2 linked regions of the Beijerinckia sp. 28-YEA-48 genome follow. The main gene of each other region encodes a partner of the protein of the gene in region 2 in a complex. Links are inferred from orthologs where the notes say so. Each region holds a gene or a part of one and is shown on either strand. Other genes may lie near its edges. The genes, in order: rpsG and tig.

Evidence for each region.
Region 1: the proteins of tig (region 2) and rpsG are in contact, whole or in part, in a crystal structure (PDB 3GTY), measured with the Thermotoga maritima proteins. The link is inferred for Beijerinckia sp. 28-YEA-48 from one-to-one orthologs. Residues at the interface, in WP_004081061.1 of Thermotoga maritima: Glu122, Val124, Val129, Leu130, Tyr133, Glu188, Gly259, Ile262, Tyr263, Glu266, Ser270, Glu273, Gln274, Glu277, Arg308, Gln311, Ile312, Ser315, Tyr316, Glu325, Arg329, Arg336, Leu363, Phe366, Trp367, Arg373, Leu377, Arg381, Leu384, Glu387; in WP_004081843.1 of Thermotoga maritima: Lys34, Lys52, Lys55, Glu59, Arg62, Gln63, Glu66, Asn67, Lys69, Val71, Arg95, Ala109, Lys110, Lys111, Gly112, Arg113, Pro114, Glu117, Glu121, Ile124, Ala125, Tyr127, Asn128, Asn129, Thr130, Gly131, Lys135, Asp139, Arg142, Met143.

Annotation. Positions count from the first base shown.
Region 1 is NZ_FNSI01000001.1:729,405-744,456, reverse strand. The notes cover bases 12,134-15,052. They hold rpsG (30S ribosomal protein S7), read right to left. Parts: upstream 13,869-15,052; coding sequence 13,398-13,868; downstream 12,134-13,397. Other genes in these bases: rpoC (DNA-directed RNA polymerase subunit beta'), read right to left, coding at 14,746-15,052; rpsL (30S ribosomal protein S12), read right to left, coding at 13,881-14,252; fusA (elongation factor G), read right to left, coding at 12,134-13,366. In the rest of the region: preprotein translocase subunit SecY, read right to left, coding at 1-30; rplO (50S ribosomal protein L15), read right to left, coding at 276-755; rpmD (50S ribosomal protein L30), read right to left, coding at 768-965; rpsE (30S ribosomal protein S5), read right to left, coding at 979-1,545; rplR (50S ribosomal protein L18), read right to left, coding at 1,623-1,985; rplF (50S ribosomal protein L6), read right to left, coding at 1,998-2,531; rpsH (30S ribosomal protein S8), read right to left, coding at 2,548-2,940; rpsN (30S ribosomal protein S14), read right to left, coding at 2,953-3,258; rplE (50S ribosomal protein L5), read right to left, coding at 3,310-3,840; rplX (50S ribosomal protein L24), read right to left, coding at 3,953-4,270; rplN (50S ribosomal protein L14), read right to left, coding at 4,270-4,638; rpsQ (30S ribosomal protein S17), read right to left, coding at 4,731-4,973; rpmC (50S ribosomal protein L29), read right to left, coding at 4,985-5,194; rplP (50S ribosomal protein L16), read right to left, coding at 5,205-5,618; rpsC (30S ribosomal protein S3), read right to left, coding at 5,648-6,400; rplV (50S ribosomal protein L22), read right to left, coding at 6,411-6,797; and 9 more genes.
Region 2 is NZ_FNSI01000001.1:2,479,749-2,486,646, forward strand. The notes cover bases 1-2,908. They hold tig (trigger factor), read right to left. Parts: upstream 2,180-2,908; coding sequence 821-2,179; downstream 1-820. Other genes in these bases: BLW50_RS11705 (ATP-dependent Clp protease proteolytic subunit), read right to left, coding at 40-669; BLW50_RS11720 (TauD/TfdA dioxygenase family protein), read right to left, coding at 2,472-2,908. Also shown: more of BLW50_RS11720, read right to left, coding at 2,909-3,320; BLW50_RS11725 (multicopper oxidase family protein), read left to right, coding at 3,443-4,855; BLW50_RS11730 (YciI family protein), read left to right, coding at 4,894-5,169; BLW50_RS11735 (NAD(P)H-hydrate dehydratase), read right to left, coding at 5,166-6,671; Na+/H+ antiporter NhaA, read right to left, coding at 6,680-6,898. UniProt on the Bacillus subtilis protein: Involved in protein export. Acts as a chaperone by maintaining the newly synthesized protein in an open conformation. Functions as a peptidyl-prolyl cis-trans isomerase.

The sequences.
Region 1 (15,052 bases), 1.8 Mb from region 2 along the record:
GGCTGCGAGCTGTTCGGCTGCCGATGCCATATTTTCGCTCCGATGACGCCAGGACAGGCGTCGAAATGCATTTGTCTCTATAGCGTTTCAAAGTTTGGCGGAATCGCCAAACGCAATGAAGACGCGTCAAACTCGAGATTCTCGGCAAATCGCGTTTCGATCGAAACGTGATCTACCCTAGAACACGGGAACGGGGCGAAAGGCCTTAACCTTACGCCCCGTCCGAACTCATATGGCGGTTCTGAGCTTGATTGAAAAGCCCGCAAAACTGCGGATCAAGCGCCTTCGGCCGGGGCTTCGTTCAAGAGCTTAACGCTGCCGCCCGCCTTTTCGATGGCCGCAATGGCGGACTTCGACGCAGCGGCCACTTCGAAGGCCACTTTCGCCTTCAATTCGCCGCTGCCGAGCAGCTTCACACCGTCACGCGCCTTCGAGCAAACGCCCGCCGCGATCAGCGCCTCGAGGGTCACCGTCTTGGCGCCATCGAGCTTGCCAGCTTCGATAGCCTGCTGCACGCGGCCAACGTTGACCTCGTTGTAATCAGTGCTGAACGGAGCCGTGAAGCCGCGCTTCGGCAGGCGCCGATGCAGCGGCATCTGACCACCTTCGAAGCCCTTGATACGCACGCCTGAACGTGCGGTCTGGCCTTTGCCGCCGCGGCCGGCCTGCTTGCCCTTGCCGGAACCGATACCACGGCCGACGCGGGTGCGTTCCTGAGAGGAACCGGGATTGTCCCGAATGTCGTTGAGTTTCATCGCCCGGACTCCTTACTTGCCGTCGACGACGCGCACGAGGTGCGCAACTTTTGCGACCATGCCGCGAACAGCCGGAGTGTCCTCAACCGAAGAGCGACGGCCGATCTTATTCAGGCCGAGGCCCTTCAAAGTCGCGCGCTGTTCGAGCGGACGCCCAATCGGGCTCTTAAGCTGTTCGAGCGTGATTTGCTTGCTGGAAGAGTTTGCCATGTGACTGCCCTCCTCACGCGTCAGTTGCGTCGGCGTCGACGCCTTGGCGACGCGACTGCAGAACCGAAACCTTCAGATTGCGGCGCGCGGCAACAGTGCGCGGCGAATCTTCATGCTTCAGCGCATCGAACGTGGCGCGCACCATGTTGTAGGGGTTTGACGACCCCTGCGACTTGGCGACAACGTCATGCACACCGAGCGTCTCGAAAACAGCGCGCATCGGACCGCCGGCGATGATGCCGGTACCAGCCGGAGCGGCACGCACGACAACGCGACCCGCACCGTGGCGGCCACGCACGTCATGATGCAGAGTACGACCTTCGCGCAGCGGCACGCGGATCAGGCCACGCTTGGCGGCTTCCGTCGCCTTGCGGATAGCTTCCGGCACTTCACGCGCCTTGCCGTGGCCAAAACCGACCCGGCCCTTCTGGTCGCCGACAACAACCAGCGCGGCGAAGCCGAAACGACGGCCGCCCTTCACCACTTTGGCGACGCGGTTGATGTGCACCAAACGGTCGACGAACTCGCTATCGCGGTCATCGCGATCGCGGCGGCCACCGCCTTCAGAATCTCTTGCCATATTCTCTTTCCGTCACTTGCGCGGTTCTCATTGAACCGCTCGCTGGGATCGCCCGCACCACCTGGCGCGGGAAACACTTAGAAGTCGAGGCCGCCTTCGCGCGCCCCTTCGGCCAGCGCCTTGACGCGGCCGTGAAACATATAGGAGCCGCGATCGAACACGACTTCCTTGATGCCCGCCTTGCTGGCGCGCTCGGCAATCAACTTGCCGATCGCCTTAGCGGCATCCACGTTCGCACCGGTCTTGAGAGCCGAACGCTGATCCTTTTCGAGCGAAGAGGCCGCGACGAGCGTCGCACCCTTCTCGTCGTCGATGATCTGCGCATAGATCTGCTTGGACGTGCGATGCACGGACAAACGCGGCTTGCCATAAGCCCGGGCACGGATCGAGCGGCGGACGCGCGCCTTGCGGCGGGCGGCGACCTGATTGGTATTCGCCATCGCTGCGTCTCCTTACTTCTTCTTGCCTTCCTTGCGGAAGATGAATTCGCCAGCGTATTTGATGCCCTTGCCCTTATAGGGCTCCGGACCACGCAGCGAGCGGATTTCAGCGGCAACCTGGCCAACCTGACGACGATCGATACCCGAGATCGCCACTTCGGTCGGACGCGGCGTCACGATCGCGATGCCAGCGGGGATCGGATAGTTGACGTCGTGGCTGTAGCCAAGCGACAGCTGCAGGGTCTTGCCAACCACGGCCGCCTTGTAACCGACGCCGGTGATTTCGAGCTTCTTCTCGAAACCATTGGTCACGCCGGTCACCAGATTGGCGATCATGGCGCGCGACATGCCCCACATGGCACGGTCACGCTTGGAATTGCCACGCGGATCGACCTTGATCGCGCTACCATCGAGGGTAACAGCGATCTCCGGAGGAGCCGCGAACTTCAGTTCGCCCTTGGCGCCTTTGACGGCGACGTTCTGGCCATCGACCTTCGCGGTGACGCCGGACGGGATGGTGACGGGCTTCTTGCCGACACGAGACATGTTGATCCGTCCTCGCTCAGAAGACCCGGCAGAGCACTTCACCGCCGACGTTCTGCTCGCGAGCAGAATGATCGGCCATGACGCCCTTCGGAGTCGAAACAATGGTGATGCCGAGGCCGTTGGCGACGCGGGGCATCTGCGAAACGGCGGCGTAAACACGCCGACCGGGCTTGGAGACGCGCTGGATCTGACGGATCACAGGCTCGCCTTCGTAGTACTTCAGTTCGATTTCGAACTCCGAACGGCCATTGCCGTAATCGGTGGACGAATAACCGCGGATATAGCCCTCATCCTTGAGGACTTCCAGCACGTTAGCGCGCAAGCGCGAACCCGGCGTATTGACCGAGCCCTTGCGACGCATCTGTGCGTTACGGATACGGGTGAGCATATCGCCCAAAGGATCATTCATGATCTCGCTCCCTTACCAGCTCGACTTGACGAGTCCGGGGATCAGGCCCTTGGAGCCTAGTTCCCGAACGGCGATACGCGACATCTTCATCTTGCGATGGAAAGCACGCGGACGGCCCGTCACTTCACAGCGATTGCGCAAACGCGTTGCCGACGAATTACGCGGCACCTGCGCCAGCTTGAGAGAAGCGTCAAAACGCTCCTCAATGCTGAGGGATTCATCATTCACGATTTCCTTCAGACGCGCACGCCGGCCAGCGAACTTCTTGACCAGCCTTTCCTTGCGCTTCTGATTCTGTACTGCGCTCTTCTTTGCCATGAGCCTACCTCTTGATTCCGCGTTTGAGACCCGAAAGGGATTTCCCAGGCCTCACTGCCGGAACGGGAAGTTAAATGCGCGCAACAGGGCGCGCGCCTCGTCGTCGGTCTTGGCCGTCGTGCAGACAATCACGTCCATGCCAATAACCGAGTCGATCTTGTCGTAGTCGATCTCCGGGAACACCAGGTGTTCCTTGATGCCCATGGCATAGTTGCCATTGCCATCGAACGACTTCGGATTCAGGCCGCGAAAGTCACGAATGCGCGGCAGCGCGATCGTCACCAGACGGTCCAGAAACTCATACATCCGCGTCTTGCGCAAAGTCACCTTGGCGCCGATCGGCATGTTCTCGCGCAGCTTAAAGGTCGAGATCGCCTTACGAGCCTTGGTCACCACCGGCTTCTGACCGGAAATCAGCGCCAGATCGCCCGCAGCGGTCGTCACCTTCTTGGTGTCGTTGACGGCATCGCCAACGCCCATGTTGATGACGATCTTCTCGATCGTCGGCACTTCGAGGGGATTCTTATAGCCGAATTCCTCGATCATCTGCTTGCGTACGACTTCGTCGTAATGCTTGCGCATGCGCGGCAGATAGCCTTTCGGCACTGCCAGCGATTCAGCCGTCGCCAGGTTGGCGGGAGCTGCGGCTTCGCCGCGCTTCGCCTTGCCCTTGGCGGGCTTCTCGGTCGTAGCTTCAGCCATCGATCGTTTCTCCGGAACGCTTGGCGACACGAACCTTGCGGCCGTCGTCGAGAATCTTGAACGCAACGCGCGTCGGCTTGCCGTCCTTCGGATCAGCCACGGCGAGGTTGGACAGATGGACGGAGGCTTCCTTCGAGATGATGCCGCCTTCCTGGGTCTGGGTCTGACGCTGATGACGACGAACCATGTTGACGCCACGCACGATGGCGCGCTCTTCGGTCGGCATCACGCGCACGACTTCGCCCGAACGCCCCTTGTCGCGACCGGCGAGCAGAACGACCTTGTCGCCCTTCTTGATCTTAGCGGCCATTACAACACCTCCGGCGCGAGCGAGATGATCTTCATGTGGTTCTTGGCGCGAAGCTCGCGCGGAACCGGCCCGAAGATACGGGTCCCGACCGGCTCGCTCTGATTGTTGATCAGAACGGCGGCGTTGGAATCAAAGCGGATCACCGAACCGTCGGCGCGCTTGATGTCCTTGGCTGTACGAACGACAACCGCCTTCATCACGTCGCCCTTCTTCACGCGACCGCGCGGAATGGCTTCCTTGATGGAGACGACGATGATGTCGCCAACACCGGCGTAACGGCGTTTTGAACCGCCGAGCACCTTGATGCACATTACACGTCGTGCACCTGAATTATCCGCCACATCGAGGGCGGTCTGCATCTGAATCATGGCTTCAAGCCTTCCTTCTCAGATCGGTTTCCGGACCAGCTGCCTGCCCCGGACTACGCCTGAAGGGAGCCAAAGCTCCCTCGACCAGTCGTTTAAGCTTTTGGCGCCGCTTCCACAACGGCCCAACGCTTCAGCTTCGAAATCGGCTTCGACTCCACGATGGAGACGGTATCGCCGACCTTGTAAGCCTTATTCTCATCGTGCGCATGGTAGTGCTTAGTGCGGCGCACGGTCTTCTTGAGCAGCGGGTGCGTGAAACGGCGCTCGACCTTGACGACAACCGTCTTAGCCTGCTTGTCGCTCACGACGACGCCTTGGAGAATTCGCTTCGGCATCTCGTATGTCCTTACTTTGCGGCGCTGCGCTTTTGCGCCGCTAGAGTCTTGGCGCGGGCGATGTCACGGCGAACGACCTGGACGCGCGACGTATTGTCGAGCTGCCCGGTAGCGCGCTGAAAGCGCAGGTTGAACTGCTCCTTCTTCAGCTTCATCACTTCGTCGACCAACTGATCCTCGGTCATCGCGCGAAGATCGGAGACGCGTTGATTCGTTTTCATCTCGTTCCCCTTATTCGGCAATGCGCTGCACGAAGCGCGTCTTGATCGGCAGCTTGGCCGCCGCAAGAGTCATCGCCTCACGGGCGAGATCAGCGGGGACGCCGTCGATCTCGAACATGATACGGCCCGGCGCGACGCGCGCGGCCCAGAATTCCGGCGCGCCCTTGCCTTTACCCATGCGCACTTCGGTCGGCTTCTTCGACACGGGCACGTCCGGGAAAATGCGGATCCACACGCGGCCAGCACGGCGCATGTGGCGAGTCATCGCGCGGCGGGCCGCCTCGATCTGACGCGCGGTAATACGCTCCGGCTCAAGAGCTTTCAAGCCAAATTGGCCGAAATTGAGTTCGAAGCCACCCTTGGCATTGCCATGGATGCGGCCTTTGAAGGCCTTTCTAAATTTGGTGCGCTTGGGTTGCAACATGACTAAAGCTCTCGATGTCCGTCCGGCGCTTACGCAGCGTCGCGGTTATTGCGGCCTTCGCGGCCCTCACGACCTTCCCGACGCGGACGGCGTTCACCGCCACCACCACCGGCATCCAGTTCGCTCTGACGCTTATCCTGCGCCATCGGATCGTGCTCGAGGATCTCGCCTTTGAAGATCCAGACCTTGATACCGCACGTGCCGTAAGCCGTATGCGCGGTAGCAACGCCGTAATCCACGTCGGCGCGCAGCGTATGCAACGGCACGCGGCCTTCGCGATACCACTCGAGACGAGCGATTTCAGCACCGCCAAGACGGCCCGAGCAATTGATCCGGATGCCCTGGGCGCCCAGACGCATCGCCGACTGCACAGCGCGTTTCATGGCGCGGCGGAAGGCAACACGGCGCTCGAGCTGCTGAGCGATCGAATCCGCCACCAAGGTTGCATCGATCTCAGGCTTGCGCACTTCGACGATGTTGATGACGACTTCCGATTCGGTCAGCTTAGACACCAACTTACGGATTTTGTCGATATCGGCGCCCTTCTTGCCGATCACCACGCCCGGACGGGCGGAGTGGATCGTCACGCGACACTTCTTATGCGGGCGTTCAATGATGATCTTCGAGACCGCAGCCTGCTTCAGCGCCTTCATCAGCGCCGCGCGGATGGCAAGGTCCTCGTGCAGCAGCTTGGCGTACTCGCCACGCCCTGCGAACCAACGCGAATCCCAGGTGCGGTTAATGCCGAGACGCAGACCGACCGGATTGACTTTCTGACCCATCGTTCTCTCCTCAGGCCTTCGCTTCGCTAGGAACTTCGCGAACCACGATCGTCAGGTTCGAGAAGGCCTTCTCGATGCTGCCGGCGCGACCACGAGCACGGGCATGAAAGCGCTTCATGACCATGGCCTTGCCAACATGCGCCTCTGAGACGACCAGATCGTCCACATCGAGCGAATGATTGTTTTCGGCGTTCGCAATCGCGCTCTGCAGCGCCTTACGAACTTCGACGGAGATCCGCTTACGCGAAAACTCAAGATCGGCAAGCGCCGTCTCGACCTTCTTGCCGCGGATGAGCTGGGCAACGAGGTTCAGCTTCTGCGGGCTGACGCGCAGCATGCGCGCCACCGCTTTGGCCTCGTTCTCGCCGAGCTTACGTTCCATTTTCGGCTTCGACATATCAGCCTCTCTTCGCCTTCTTATCGGCGGCGTGGCCATGGAAAGTACGGGTCGGCGAGAACTCGCCGAACTTGTGACCGATCATGTCCTCGTTGATGTTCACGGGGATATGCTTGTGGCCGTTATGGACGCCGAACGTCAGACCGACGAACTGCGGCAGGATCGTGGAGCGGCGGCTCCAGATCTTGATAACTTCGGAGCGGCCGGAGGCGCGCGACGTTTCTGCCTTCTTGAGCAGATAGCCGTCGACGAACGGACCTTTCCAGATCGAACGCGTCATGGCTTAGCCCTTCTTCTTGCTCTTGTGACGCGAGGTCACGATGAACTTATCCGTCGACTTATTCGAACGGGTCTTCTTACCCTTGGTGGGCTTGCCCCACGGGGTCACCGGGTGACGACCACCTGAGGTACGGCCTTCACCACCGCCGTGCGGATGGTCGACCGGGTTCATGACAACGCCGCGGTTATGCGGACGCTGGCCGAGCCAACGGTTACGACCCGCCTTGCCGAGGTTGATGTTCATGTGGTCCGGGTTCGACACCGCGCCGATCGTGGCGAAGCACTGGCCGTGAACCAAACGCTGCTCGCCCGAGTTCAGGCGCATGATCACCATGCCCTGGTCGCGGCCGACGATCTGCGCGTAGGTGCCAGCCGAACGGGCCAGAACACCACCCTTGCCGATCTTCATCTCGATGTTGTGCACGATCGTGCCCACCGGGATGTTCGACAGCGGCATCGCATTGCCGGGCTTCACGTCGACCTGCTTGCCGGAGATGACTTCATCGCCCGGCGCCAGGCGCTGCGGCGCCAAGATGTAAGACAGCTCGCCGTCCGCATACTTGATCAGCGCGATGAACGCCGTGCGGTTGGGATCATATTCCAACCGCTCGACTTTCGCCGCGACGTCAAGCTTGCGACGCTTGAAGTCGACGAGACGGTATGTCTGCTTGTGGCCACCGCCGCGGAACCGCACCGTGATGCGACCGTGGTTGTTGCGACCGCCCTTCTGCGACTTGCCTTCCGTCAGTGTCTTGACCGGCTTGCCCTTCCAGAGGTCAGAGCGGTCAACGATCACCAGCTGGCGCAGGCTAGGCGTGACGGGCTTGAATGATTTCAGTGCCATCGATCCAATCCTTTTCCGCTCACAGACCGGTCGTCACGTCGATCCGGTGGCCCTCGGCGAGGGTCACAACGGCGCGCTTGACGTCGCTCTGCGTGCCGCGGCGGCCGCGGAATACGCGATTCTTGCCCTTGCGGACATTGGTATTCACGCTTTCGACCTTGACGTCGAAAAGCCGCTCGACTGCGAGCTTGATCTCGATCTTCGTGGCTTCCTTGCGGACCTTGAAGACCACCTTGTTCTGCTCGGACGCCATCGTCGCTTTTTCGGTAATAACCGGCGACAAGATCACGTCGTAGTGGCGAGCATCGGCGAAACGCGCTGCCTGGCTCATTTGAATCGCGCCTCCAGCGCCTCGATCGCCGCCTTGGTCAGCACCAGCTTCTCACGGCGGAAAATGTCGTAGACGTTGATGCCCTGCACGGGCAGCACGTCGATGTTCGGGATGTTGCGGGCCGCCAGGCAGAAGTTCTGCTGCGGCTCGGTGCCGTCGATGATCAAAGCCGAGTTGAGGCCGGCCTTGGCGAAGGACGCGGCGAGCGCCTTGGTCTTCGCTTCAGCGATATCAGCCGACTGCCAGATCACCACGCCGCCGTCGCGCATCTTCTGCGACAGAGCATGACGCAGGGCCAGGGCACGGACCTTCTTGGGCAGATCATGCGCATGGCTGCGAACGACCGGGCCGAAGGCGCGACCACCACCGCGGAACTGCGGCACGCGCATTGAGCCGTGGCGAGCGCCGCCCGTGCCCTTCTGCTTGTACATCTTCTTGGTCGTGCGGTTGATGTCCGCACGGTTCTTCACCGCATGCGTACCGGCGCGACGCGCCGCCAGCTGGTAGCGGATCATGCGAGCGATCAGGTCAGCACGCGGCTCAAGACCGAAAATTTCGTCGTTGAGCTCGATCGAGCCGGACTGGGCGCCGTCGATGGACAGAATGTCGATTTTCACGGCTCAGCCCTCCTTCTTTTCTTCGCCGGGGGCTGCTTCCGGCAGCTTGAACTTGCCTGGCTGCGGCGCATCCTTCGGCAGCGGCTTCTTCACCGCGTCACGCAGATAGATGTAACCGCCGGCATGGCCCGGGACGGCGCCTTCAACCAGCACGAGGCCGCGAGCAACGTCCGTCTGCACAACCCGCAGGTTCTGCGTCGTCACGCGCTCGGCGCCGAGATGGCCGGCCATTTTCTTCTGCTTGAAGGTCTTGCCCGGATCCTGACGCTGACCGGTCGAACCGTGCGAACGGTGCGAGACAGACACGCCGTGGGTGGCACGCAGACCGGCGAAGTTCCAACGCTTCATCGGACCGGCGAAGCCCTTACCGATCGTCGTGCCGCTGACGTCCACGTACTGGCCGGCAACGAAATGATCGGCGGTGATCTCCGCACCAACCGGGATCAGCTGCTCTTCCGGCACGCGGAATTCGGCGAGCTTCATCTTCGGCTCGACCTGCGCGCGGGCAAAGCGCTCGCGCTCCGCCTTCGGAACATTCTTCACCTTGGCGCGGCCGAAGCCGAGCTGCACGGCGGTATAGCCGTTCTGATCCTTGGTCCGATGCGCGACGACCTGACAGCCGTCGAGCTTGAGAACCGTGACCGGCACATGTTCGCCTGCGTCTGTAAAGACGCGGGTCATGCCGACCTTCTGTGCAATGACACCTGAACGCATTGTTCTTGTCCTTAAGGGCACATTTCTTGAAGAGGTGCCCGGTTTAACCTTAGAGCTTGATCTCGACGTCCACACCGGCCGCGAGGTCGAGTTTCATGAGTGCATCGACCGTCTGCGGCGTCGGATCGACAATGTCGAGGACGCGCTTGTGGGTACGAATTTCGAACTGTTCGCGCGACTTCTTGTCGACGTGCGGCGAACGGTTGACCGTGAACTTCTCGATCTGCGTCGGCAGCGGGATCGGGCCGCGCACTTGCGCGCCGGTCCGCTTCGCCGTCGAAACGATTTCTTTCGTCGACGTATCGAGAATCCGGTGATCAAACGCCTTAAGGCGTATGCGGATATTTTGGCCGTTCATCTTCTCATTCCTTTGCAGCCGTCAGTCCCGGCGCTTCTCTCAAAACAACCGGGACAGCAGGCCTGCATTGAGGCCCCCGGAACTCTCCGCGGCGTCTCGCGACGCCGCGGCGAAAACCTTTATTACTCGACGATGCTGGCGACGACGCCGGCGCCAACGGTGCGGCCGCCTTCACGGATGGCGAAGCGCAGCTTCTCTTCCATCGCGATCGGAACGATCAGCGCCACGTCCATCGTCACGTTATCGCCCGGCATCACCATTTCCGTGCCTTCCGGCAGCGTCACGATGCCCGTCACGTCCGTCGTGCGGAAATAGAACTGCGGACGGTAGTTCGTGAAGAACGGCGTATGGCGACCACCTTCATCCTTCGTCAGGATGTAGGCTTCGGCCTTGAACTTCGTGTGCGGCTTCACCGAACCCGGCTTGCACAGCACCTGGCCGCGCTCGACGTCTTCGCGCTTCGTGCCGCGCAGCAAGCAGCCGACGTTGTCGCCAGCCTGCCCCGAGTCGAGCAGCTTGCGGAACATTTCGACGCCCGTCACGATCGTCTTCACGGTGTCCTTCAGACCGACGATTTCGACTTCTTCGCCAACCTTCACGATGCCGCGCTCGACGCGACCGGTCACCACCGTGCCACGACCCGAGATCGAGAACACGTCTTCAACCGGCATCAGGAACGGCTGGTCGATCGGACGCTCCGGCTGCGGAATGTAGTCGTCAACCGTCTGCATCAGCGCCAGAACGGCGTCATGGCCGATTTCCGGGTTGGTGTTGTCCAGCGCGCATTTCGCCGAACCCTTGGTGATCGGAATGTCGTCGCCCGGGAAGTCGTACTTCGACAACAGTTCGCGCACTTCCATTTCGACCAGGTCGATCAGTTCCGGATCATCAACAAGGTCGACCTTGTTCATGAACACGACCAGCGCGGGAACGCCGACCTGGCGCGCCAGCAGGATGTGCTCGCGGGTCTGCGGCATCGGGCCGTCGGAGGCCGACACGACCAGGATCGCGCCGTCCATCTGCGCCGCGCCCGTGATCATGTTCTTCACATAGTCGGCGTGGCCCGGGCAATCGACGTGGGCGTAGTGGCGGTTCTTCGTCTCGTATTCGACATGCGCCGTCGAGATCGTGATGCCACGCGCCTTTTCTTCCGGCGCCTTGTCGATCTGATCATACGCCGTGAACTTCGCTCCGCCGCTCTCGGCCAGAACCTTCGTGATCGCTGCCGTCAACGACGTCTTGCCATGGTCAACGTGACCAATCGTGCCGATGTTACAATGCGGCTTGTTCCGTTCAAATTTTTCCTTCGCCATCGCGGAGCTCCTTACAAACCTATCGTGTTCGTTGACTGTGTTAGGCGTACTTCGCCTGGATCTTTTCGGCTTCGTTACGCGGCACTTCCGCGTAATGATCAAACTGCATCGTGTAGCTGGCGCGCCCCTGCGTACCCGAACGCAGGTTCGACACGTAGCCGAACATATTGGCGAGCGGCACCATGGCATTCACCACAACCGCGTTGCCGCGCATGTCCTGGCCCTGGATCTGGCCACGGCGGGAGTTGAGATCGCCGATGACATAACCGGTGTGTTCTTCCGGCGTCACCACCTCGACCTTCATGACCGGCTCGAGCAACACGCAACCCGCCTTCTGCAGCGCTTCGCGCGTGCCCTGACGGGCCGCGATTTCGAAGGCCAGCACGGAGGAGTCAACGTCATGATAGGCGCCGTCAACCAGCGACATCTTGATATCGACCACCGGGAAGCCGGCAACCACGCCCGCACCGAGAACGGACTTGAAGCCCTTCTCAACGCCCGGGATGTATTCCTTCGGCACCGCGCCGCCGATGATCTTCGACTCGAATTCCGTCCCCTTGCCCACTTCATTGGGGCCGAGCACGAACTTGATGCGCGCGAACTGACCGGAACCGCCCGACTGCTTCTTGTGCACGTAGTCGTATTCGACGTCGCGGGTCGCTCTCTCGCGATAAGCAACCTGCGGGGCGCCGACATTCACTTCCACCTTGTGGGTGCGCTTGAGAATGTCGACCTTAATGTCAAGATGCAGTTCGCCCATGCCCTTGATGATCGTCTGGCCAGATTCCTGGTCAGTCGTCACGCGGAACGACGGATCTTCGTTGGCGAGCTTGAGAAGCGCCGTGGTCATCTTTTCCTGGTCGGCCTTCGTCTTAGGCTCAACAGCCTGCTCGATGACCGGGTCCGGGAATTCCATCTTCTCGAGAATGACTGCCTTGTTCGGATCGCACAGGGTCTCGCCCGTGCGCGTATCCTTCATGCCGACCAGCGCGACGATGTCGCCGGCATAAGCCTCGGCGATTTCTTCGCGATTGTTGGCATGCATAAGCACCATGCGGCCGACGCGCTCGTTCTTGTCACGCGTCGAATTGAGCAAAGCCTGCCCCTTCACCAGCGTGCCCGAATAAACACGTGCGAAGGTCAGAATGCCGTACGGATCGTCCATGATTTTAAACGCCAGGACGGACAACGGCTGATCATCGCTCGGCTTACGATCGGTCTCTTCGCCGGTCTTATAGTCGATGCCCTTGATCGCGCCGCGATCGATCGGCGACGGCAGATAATCGACAACTGCGTCGAGCAGCGGCTGCACGCCCTTGTTCTTGAACGCCGAGCCGCACAGCACCGGATAGAAGGCGCCGGTCAGAACGGCCTTGCGGATCATCCGCTTCAAGGTCGCTTCATCCGGCTCTTTGCCATCGAGATAAGCTTCCATGACGGCGTCGTCGAGTTCGACGGCGGCTTCAAGGAGCATGTTGCGATACTCGAGTGCCTTGTCGACGAGATCGGCAGGAATATCGATTTCGTTGAACTTGGCGCCGAGCTGCTCTTCTTCCCAGACGATGGCGCGCATGCGCACGAGATCGACGAGGCCCTTGTATTCGGCCTCAGCACCGATCGGCAGCTGGATGGCAATCGGGCGCGCGCCGAGACGAACCTTGATGTCGTCGAGGCACTTGTAGAAATCCGCGCCAGTCTTATCCATCTTGTTGGCGAAGACGATACGCGGCACTTTATACTTGTCGCCCTGGCGCCAAACGGTTTCCGTCTGCGGCTCAACACCTTGGTTGGAGTCGAGCACGCACACCGCGCCGTCGAGCACACGCAGCGAACGCTCGACTTCGATGGTGAAGTCGACGTGGCCGGGGGTGTCGATGATGTTCAGGCGCTTGTTATTCCAGATAGCGGTCGTCGCGGCAGACGTGATCGTAATGCCGCGCTCCTGCTCCTGCTCCATGAAATCCATGGTCGCAGCGCCATCGTGCACTTCGCCGATCTTGTGGCTCTTGCCGGTGTAATACAGAATCCGCTCGGTCGTCGTCGTCTTACCGGCATCGATGTGAGCCATGATGCCGAAGTTACGATAATCTTCCAGAGGATATTGGCGGGGCATTGTCTTGTCCTCGTCGGCGCGAGCCGTTCAACTACCAGCGATAATGAGCGAAAGCTCGGTTGGCTTCCGCCATCCGGTGCGTGTCTTCGCGCTTCTTAACCGCGTTACCGCGATTGTTGGCGGCATCCATCAGTTCGGCCGACAGACGATCTTCCATCGTCTTGTCGTTGCGATCACGCGCCGCCGAAATGATCCAGCGGATAGCGAGCGCCTGACGACGTTCCGGACGCACTTCGACGGGCACCTGGTAGGTGGCACCACCGACGCGACGCGAGCGCACTTCGATCGCCGGCGCGACATTGTCGAGCGCGGAACGAAACACACCGATCGGATCAGCCTTGGCTTTCGCCTGAATCTGATCGAAAGCACCATAGACGATGGCTTCAGCCACCGACTTCTTGCCTTCGTACATGATCGAATTCATGAACTTGGCGAGAACAATATCACCGAACTTAGCATCGGGGATAACTTCCCGCTTCTCGGCGCTGTGACGACGCGACATCGCAAATTCCCCTTACTTCGGACGCTTCGCGCCGTATTTCGAACGGCGTTGCTTGCGATCCTTAACGCCCTGCGTGTCGAGCACGCCGCGCAGAATGTGATAGCGGACACCCGGAAGATCCTTGACGCGACCGCCGCGGATCATGACCACCGAATGCTCCTGCAGGTTATGCCCTTCGCCCGGGATATAACCGATGACCTCGAAGCCATTCGTCAAACGCACCTTCGCGACTTTGCGCAGGGCGGAGTTCGGCTTCTTCGGGGTCGTCGTATAGACGCGCGTGCACACGCCGCGCTTCTGCGGACACTGCGCCAGATGGCGCGCTTTTTCCCGGTACACTTTCTGTTGCCGCGGTTTGCGGATCAACTGGCTGATCGTCGGCATCCTTCGCCTTTCCAGACAAGCGAAAATTGAACCAAAACATTGACGAAAAAGGGTTTTTCAGTCCCAATTCCGCCTTCCGCACGGCCGAAACCGTACGCAAAACGAATTCACGCCTTCAGCCCTCTACAGGCTTCGGCGCGCAATTCGGCAGAGGACCCAGGACGAACCCGGATCTTGCCCCGTGAATCCATCCCCTCGAAAAACGAGATTCAGGATGTGACTTTAAAGGTCGCGGTAGAGGCCAACAGCGTTTAGTTTCAATGTGTTAGGAACGAGGCGTTCGTAACGATGCAAAACTACTGCCTGTCGAATTGGCCGGAAATTAGTCGCAACCGATGGAGTCGTCAACCCCTTCAAAGCTAAAAAGTAATTGAATCGACTCGTGTTTTTCTGGCGACGCGCTGTTCCGTGTTGCCCCTGCTAAGACGCTGATTGCAAATGAAAGGGCCGCCCGAAGGCGGCCCTTGATAGTCAGGTTACAGCTTCGATCCGCTTATTCGGCGGCGGGAAGTTGCACGTGTTCACCTTCCGACGACTGGGCTTTCTGCTGAAGAATCAGCTCGTCACGATTCGTTGCGATCGTGCGCAGCTTGGTCATCGCCGCGCCCGTACCGGCCGGAATCAGGCGGCCGACGATGACGTTCTCCTTCAGGCCCTCGAGCGTATCCACCTTGCCGTTGACGGCGGCCTCGGTGAGGACGCGCGTCGTCTCCTGGAAGGAGGCGGCGGAGATGAACGAGCGGGTCTGCAGGCTCGCCTTGGTGATGCCGAGCAGAACCGCCGTACCGATGGCAGGCTTC
Region 2 (6,898 bases):
AAACCGGCGCGATATCAGGAATACCGCGCCGAAAATCAACTATTTGGCCTCGCCTTCGTCCGGGCGCTTGTCGAACACCTGGTCGATCAGACCGAAAGCTTTGGCTTCTTCTGCCGACATGAAGTTGTCACGGTCAAGCGCGCGCTCAATAGCGTCGTAATCCTGACCGGTGTGCTTCACATAGATTTCATTCAGCCGGCGCTTAACCTTGAGTATATCTTCGGCGTGGCGCTGGATGTCCGATGCCTGGCCTTGGAAGCCACCGGAAGGCTGATGCACCATGATGCGCGAGTTCGGCAGGCTGAAGCGCATGCCAGGCTCGCCGGCCGACAGCAGCAAGGAGCCCATGGAGGCGGCCTGACCGATGCAGAGGGTCGAGACCTTCGGCTTGATGAACTGCATGGTGTCGTAGATCGACAGGCCAGCGGTCACCACGCCACCCGGCGAGTTAATATAGAAGGAGATGTCCTTCTTGGGATTGTCGGCTTCCAGATAGAGAAGCTGCGCCACCACCAGCGTGGCGACCTGATCCTCAACCGGACCGGCGAGGAAAATAATCCGCTCCTTCAGCAGGCGCGAAAAGATGTCGTAGCGATACGAACCGCGCGAGGTAACTTCCTCGACGCTGGGAATGACAAACGAGTTATAGACGTCGACGGGATCGCGCAGCATGTGGCTCTCTGTCTGGGGGAATCAATTAGGTTCCCCAACATAGTCATCGAAACCGCTGGTGCAATGGGAAGGCCGGAGCCCGCCCCGCGGGTCCCCGGCCTTCCTGATTCAATGTGAATTTCCGGTTGAGGCTACAGACGCTTGAGCGTCAGACCTTGGCGGAATCCTCTTCAATCGGCTTCAGCAGTTCTTCTTTGGAAACGGTCTTGTCGGTGACCTTAGCCTTGGAAACGACCACGTCGATGACCTTTTCCTCGAACAAAGGCGCACGAATCTGGGCGGCCACGGCGTCGGGGTTCTTCTGGTAGTAATCCCAGATCGCCTTTTCCTGACCACGGTACTGGCGGGCGCGCTCGATGATCGCCTGCGACAGTTCCTCGTTGGTAACCTCGACCTTGGCCTGCTCGCCAACTTCTGCCAGCACCAAACCGAGGCGCACGCGGCGCTCGGCAATGCGCTGGTAATCAGCCTTAGCGGCCTCTTCCGTCGTGCCTTCGTCCTCAAAGGTCTTCTTGGTGCGCTCCTGCTCGGACTTCACCTGGCCCCAAATGCCGTTGAATTCCTGTTCGACCAGGCCCGGCGGCAGTTCGAAGCTGTATTTCTTGTCGAGGGCGTCGAGCAGCTCGCGCTTCAGCTTCTCGCGGGAAATCTGGTCGAATTCGCGCTTGATGTTGTCGCGGATGGCTTCCTTGAGCTTGTCGAGGCTCTCAAGACCCAGGGTCTTCGCGAATTCGTCGTCGAGCTTCAGCTCGCCCGGCGCCTCGACACCCTTCACGGTGACATCGAACACGGCTTCCTTGCCGGCCAGATGCGGGGCCTGGTATTCGGCCGGGAACGTCACCTTGACGGCGCGCTCGTCGCCCTTGGCAGCGCCTTCGAGCTGGTCTTCGAAGCCCGGAATGAACTGGCCGGAGCCCAGCGTCAGCGGCGTATCGGTGCCGGTACCGCCTTCGAACGCCACATCGTCGATCTTGCCGACGAAATCGATGGTCACTTTGTCGCCCTTGGCGGCAGCGCCTTCCTTGGCGACGAACGGACGGCTCTGTTCGGCCATGCGGTTCAGCGCGTCGTTGACCTCATCTTCGCCCGGCTCGACGACCAGGCGCTCAACGGCCACGTCATCGAACGAGCCGACTTCGAATTTCGGCAGCACTTCGAGATTGACGGTGAAAGCCAAGTCGCCCTGGACTTCGATGGCCTTCTTCACGCCCTCGTCGCCGCCTTCGATGTCGATCTTCGGCTCGCCGGCGAGGCGAATCTTGTGCTCTTCGACGATCTTGCGGTTCACCTCGTTGACGGCGTCCTGCAACACGTCGGCCATCACCTGGCGGCCGTACATCTTCTTCAGGTGATCCAGCGGCACTTTGCCCGGACGGAACCCGTTGATGCGGACCTTGTCCTTCATCTCGACAAGCTGGCTGTCGAGGCGACGGGCGAGGTCGTCGACCGGAAGGACCACCTTATAGGCGCGCTTCAGGCCTTCGGAGAGGGTTTCTGTCACCTGCATGTTTAACTACCTTCTTACACTGCAACCTGACCGGGACCGACATCCCGCGGCCGACGAATTCTCTTGAAACGGCGAACGATCGGCGTGGTGCGGGCGGAGGGACTCGAACCCCCACGCCTTGCGGCGGTGGAACCTAAATCCACTGCGTCTACCAATTCCGCCACGCCCGCCCAGACGCGGCTGCGCCTTCACGGCCCGAAAGTCTCGCCGTTCGGGTGGCGGCTCTATAGCAATGGGTCCGCCCGGACGCGAGGGAAAAATCACGCCCGATCAGCGCTCAAAACGGCCAAGCTCAAAACCGCATGGCCTGCCCTTCGATGGTCAACCGGCGCATCAAACGAGGTTCTTCGCGGGGAAAATCCTTACGGGCGTGAATCGAGCACCAATTATCCCAGATGACCAGGTCGCCAATCCGCCAATGATGCTCGTAAATCAGCGACGAATCCTCGGAAATATCGAACAGAGCGGCCAAGGCGGCCTCGCTCTCGTCCCGGCTCAGCCCTTCGATCCGGGCCGACATCAGCCTTGAAACATAGAGCGCTTTTCGCCCCGTGGCCGGGTGGGTGATAAAAATCGGCTGTTCCATATGCCTGATCTTGGCAATATCGACAGCCTCGAGATCGAGCCGTTCGCGCCGCTTATAGTCGTGGATTTGCAACACCTTGCGCCCCTCCAGCCGATCTCGCAGGGAGCGGGGAATCAGGTCATAGGCCCGGTAGAGGTTGGAAAAGCAGGTCTCGCCGCCCCAGGAGGTGAGCTTGAGTGCATAGAGCAAGGTCGCCCGGTGCGGCTCGGGATAATAGCTGGTGTCGTGGTGGAACCACATTTCGCCGTCGCCGAAGGACCCGATCGGCTTGCCGTCCTCGACAATATTGGTGACCAGCATGAACGGCGTGTCGAAATCGCCGCCCGGCCCGGCGCCGCTCACCGGACGGCGGCGCATGGCGACCTTGCCAAAGAGCCCGGCGGCAGCGAGCTGGGCTGGCTCATCGAGCTGCTGGTCGCGAAACACCAAGACGGCGTGATCCTCGAAGGCGCGGCGAATCACTGCCGCGGTTTCCGAATCGACCGGTTTCGACAGATCGACGCCCTGCACTTCAGCCCCGATCGTCGGATGCAGTTTCTGGACGGAGATGGCCATGTCGTTTCCTCTCGTAATTTTTGTATTTCTGTTTTGTGTTTTCATACGCCTCGATCAGGCCGACAGAAAGACCTATTGCAACAAGGCTCGCCGCGCCGGGGCCGTTCTTCTATAGAGAACATATGAACCTCACCCGGCGACACGTTCTCCTCGGCACCGCTTCAAGCGCCCTCCTCCCCACATTCGCCCACGCACAAGGTGAGTTTCGCCAGGACGAGTTTCACACCGTCGAAGCCCGCGCCGGCAAGCTGCGCCTGACCGATACGGCCGAGACCGATATCATCGGCTGTGACGGACAAGCCCCCGGCCCGCTGCTGCGCGTCAAGCGCGGCAAGGAATTGCGATTGCGGCTCGTCAACAAATTGAATGCGCCGACGTCGCTGCATTTTCGCGGCATGCGGGGACCCAATGCTTTCGATGGCGTGGCGCCGCTGACGCAGAAGGCCATCGCACCGGGCACTTCCTTCGATTATCGCTTCACGCCGCCGGACGCCGGCGCCTTTCTCTATCATGCCCATGCGGATGCGAATTTCGCCGAGCAGACAGAGCGCGGCCTGCACGGCCTGTTGATCGTCGACGATCCGGACACGCCCGAGCACGACCATGAAGTGATCGCCGTCATCGCCGATTGGAAGCTTGATGGCGCGGCGCAATTGTCCGCTTGCTCGGCGGTGAAGGGACGCGAGGCTTTTACCTCTGTCGAAGACGCCGGAGGCGCGGGGCGGATTGGCCCTCTCGTCACCATCAACGGCAAGCCGGCGCCGCAGGCGCATGTCTTCTCGCCGGGCGCACGCATCTGGCTGCGGCTAGCGGCTGCGACCACAGCGCGGCTGATGGCGCTGACCTTCGAGGGCGCGCAACCGATGATCACCGCCATTGATGGGCAGACCTGCGACGAATTCGAACCCGTTCAGCGCAGCATTCCCGTTGGCCCCGGTGCCCGTTTCGATGTCATGTTCGATATGCCCGCCGAAGGTCAGGAGATGAAGATCATCCTGCGCGGTGGCGCTTTGGGCCTGGCGGGCGAAACCGACAGAACCATCCTCAGTTTCGCGGCGAAGGGCGAAAAGACGAAGCCGCGCCCGCCGATCAAATCCGCGCCGCTCAACCCGCTGGTGCGGCCCGTCATCCCGCTGCAGAACGCCAAGCGGCTCGATCTCATCATCGAACGCGTGCCGGCGCCGCGCAATGCCACGTGCCTGACGTCTGAGATGGCGCTGTGGAAACTCAACGGCAAAATCATGCGCGCCAGCGACCCGCCGCTGTTCTCCGTCAAACGCGGAACACCGGTGACGCTGGGCTTTCTCAACCAATCCAACGTCGCCCATGTCATGCGCCTTTACGGCCATGTGATGCGGCAATTGCATCTGCTCGACGATGGTTGGGAGCCTTATTGGCGGGACAGCGTCATCGTCGCGCCCGGACGCACGGTGCGGATTGCCTTCGTCGCTGACAATCCAGGACGCTGGCGCCTGGGCAGCGGCATTCTCGATCATGCGGTGGCTGGCCTTGGCGGCTGGTTCGAGGTGACGTAAGCAGGTCACCATTCACTCGAAACGCTTCAGGAGTTGCAATGCTCATCGTTAGATTGGCCTACAATGCGCCCGGCAAGGAAAACGAGCGCGCTCAGAATCTCGCCGCCCATTCGGCGCATCTGCGCTCCGGCATGGCGAAACTCCTGCAGTCAGGGCCGATCTATGCTGCCGATGGCGAACGTGTTGGCGCGTTGATCGTCTTCGATGCGCAAGACTTCGCGGAAGTGGAAGCGTTCAGCGCCGCCGATCCCTTCGTCAGCAGCGGCGTCTATAACGAGGTCCGCCTGATGCGTTGGGAAAAGACGATCGGTTAGAGCTCGGCCAGCTCTTTCCACACAACGGGCATCGCCTCTGGCAGATCCTCGGCGATCAGTCCCTCGCCCGCGACACGTGCGGCGGCGCCATGGAGCCAGACGGCGGCGCAGGCGGCTTCGAACGGAGGCATGGCCTGCGCCAGCAATCCGCAGATCAGACCCGCCAGCACATCGCCGGAACCAGCGGTGGCAAGCGTTGGCGGCAGATCGCAGGCGATCGCGGCGCGCCCGTCTGGATGCGCAACGACCGTGTCTGCCCCTTTGAGCAGAACGATCGCGTGGCTTTGCCGCGCCGCCTGTCGCGCTCGCTCGAGCTTGCTGCCTGCACCAGAGAATAGACGCGCGAATTCGCCCTCATGCGGCGTCAGCACCACCGGCCCGTCGTGCGCGGCGATCGCCTCGAACAACACATGTGGCGCTTCGGCGAAAACCGTCAGGGCATCGGCATCGAGAACGACGGCACGGCTGCCGCCGGAGGTCAGCGCCGCAAGCACGAGATCGCGCGTCAGCGGCGTTACGCCCATGGCCGGCCCGAGCACTACCGCGTTAATGCGAGGATCGGCGAGGATCTCGCGCAACTCGCGCGCATTGTCGCAAGGCGTGAGCATCACGGCGGTGAGATGGGCCGCATTGACCGCGAGCGCCGCGCGTGGCGACAGCAAAGTTACGAGCCCTGCCCCGGCCCGTAGCGCCGCACGGACCGACAATCGCGCCGCGCCGGTGCGATGCACGGCGCCCGAGAAGGCCAGCGCATGGCCACGGGAATATTTATGCCCCGCCACCTGCAAGGATGGCAGCGCCGCGCGCCACAGCGCCGGCAGATTGATGTGGGCAGCGGGCTTCACGGTCGCCAGCACCTTAGGTTCGATGCCGATCTGCGCCAGCGTGATCTCGCCGCACAAGGCCCGGCCGGGCAGCAGAAGATGGCCGGGCTTTAGGCGGAAGAACGTCACCGACGCATCGGCTTCGACAGCGACGCCCCGCACAGCGCCGGTTGCACCATCGACACCCGAGGGTACATCGACCGCGACGACTTTGCGGCCATGGGCGCTGCGCCAGGCATTCAGGCGCTCGACGATGGCCCGCGCCCGGCCATCAAGATCGCGCGACAGGCCTGCGCCGAACAGCGCATCGACCACCAGATCGGCTTCATCGAGTTTGACGAGCCCGGCCGACATCAAGCGTCCCGTCCACGCCTCCGCCGCCAGGCGGGCATCGCCCGCCAGTTTCGCGCGATCGCCGAGCAGGCCGACGGTGACATCGAACTCCGCTTCGCGCAGCAGACGCGCGGCGACGAAGCCATCACCGCCATTGTTGCCGGGCCCGCAGAGGATGACGATGCGACGCGCGCCTGTGGGCAGCACGCGCCGCACCTGATCAGCCACCGCGCGGCCAGCCGCTTCCATCAGCACGATGCCGGCGGTGCCGGCCGCGGTCGCCAGCTGGTCGGCGCGCGCCATCTCGTCCGGCGTCAACAGTTCGAGCTGATCGGCCAGCGCCACGAACACGGTCAGGCCGCCGGCGCCGGCTTGGCGGCGATCAGGATCACAGCGCCGAGAACACCCGAGGCGATAGATCCCATCAGCACGCCGATCTTCACCGCCGTCGCAAGATCGGCGGCATCAGGGAAAGCCAGCAAGCCGATGAAGAGGCTCATGGTGAAGCCAATGCCGCACAGGACACTGACGCCATAGACTTGCATCGTCGTCGCATTCTGCGGCGGCTCAGC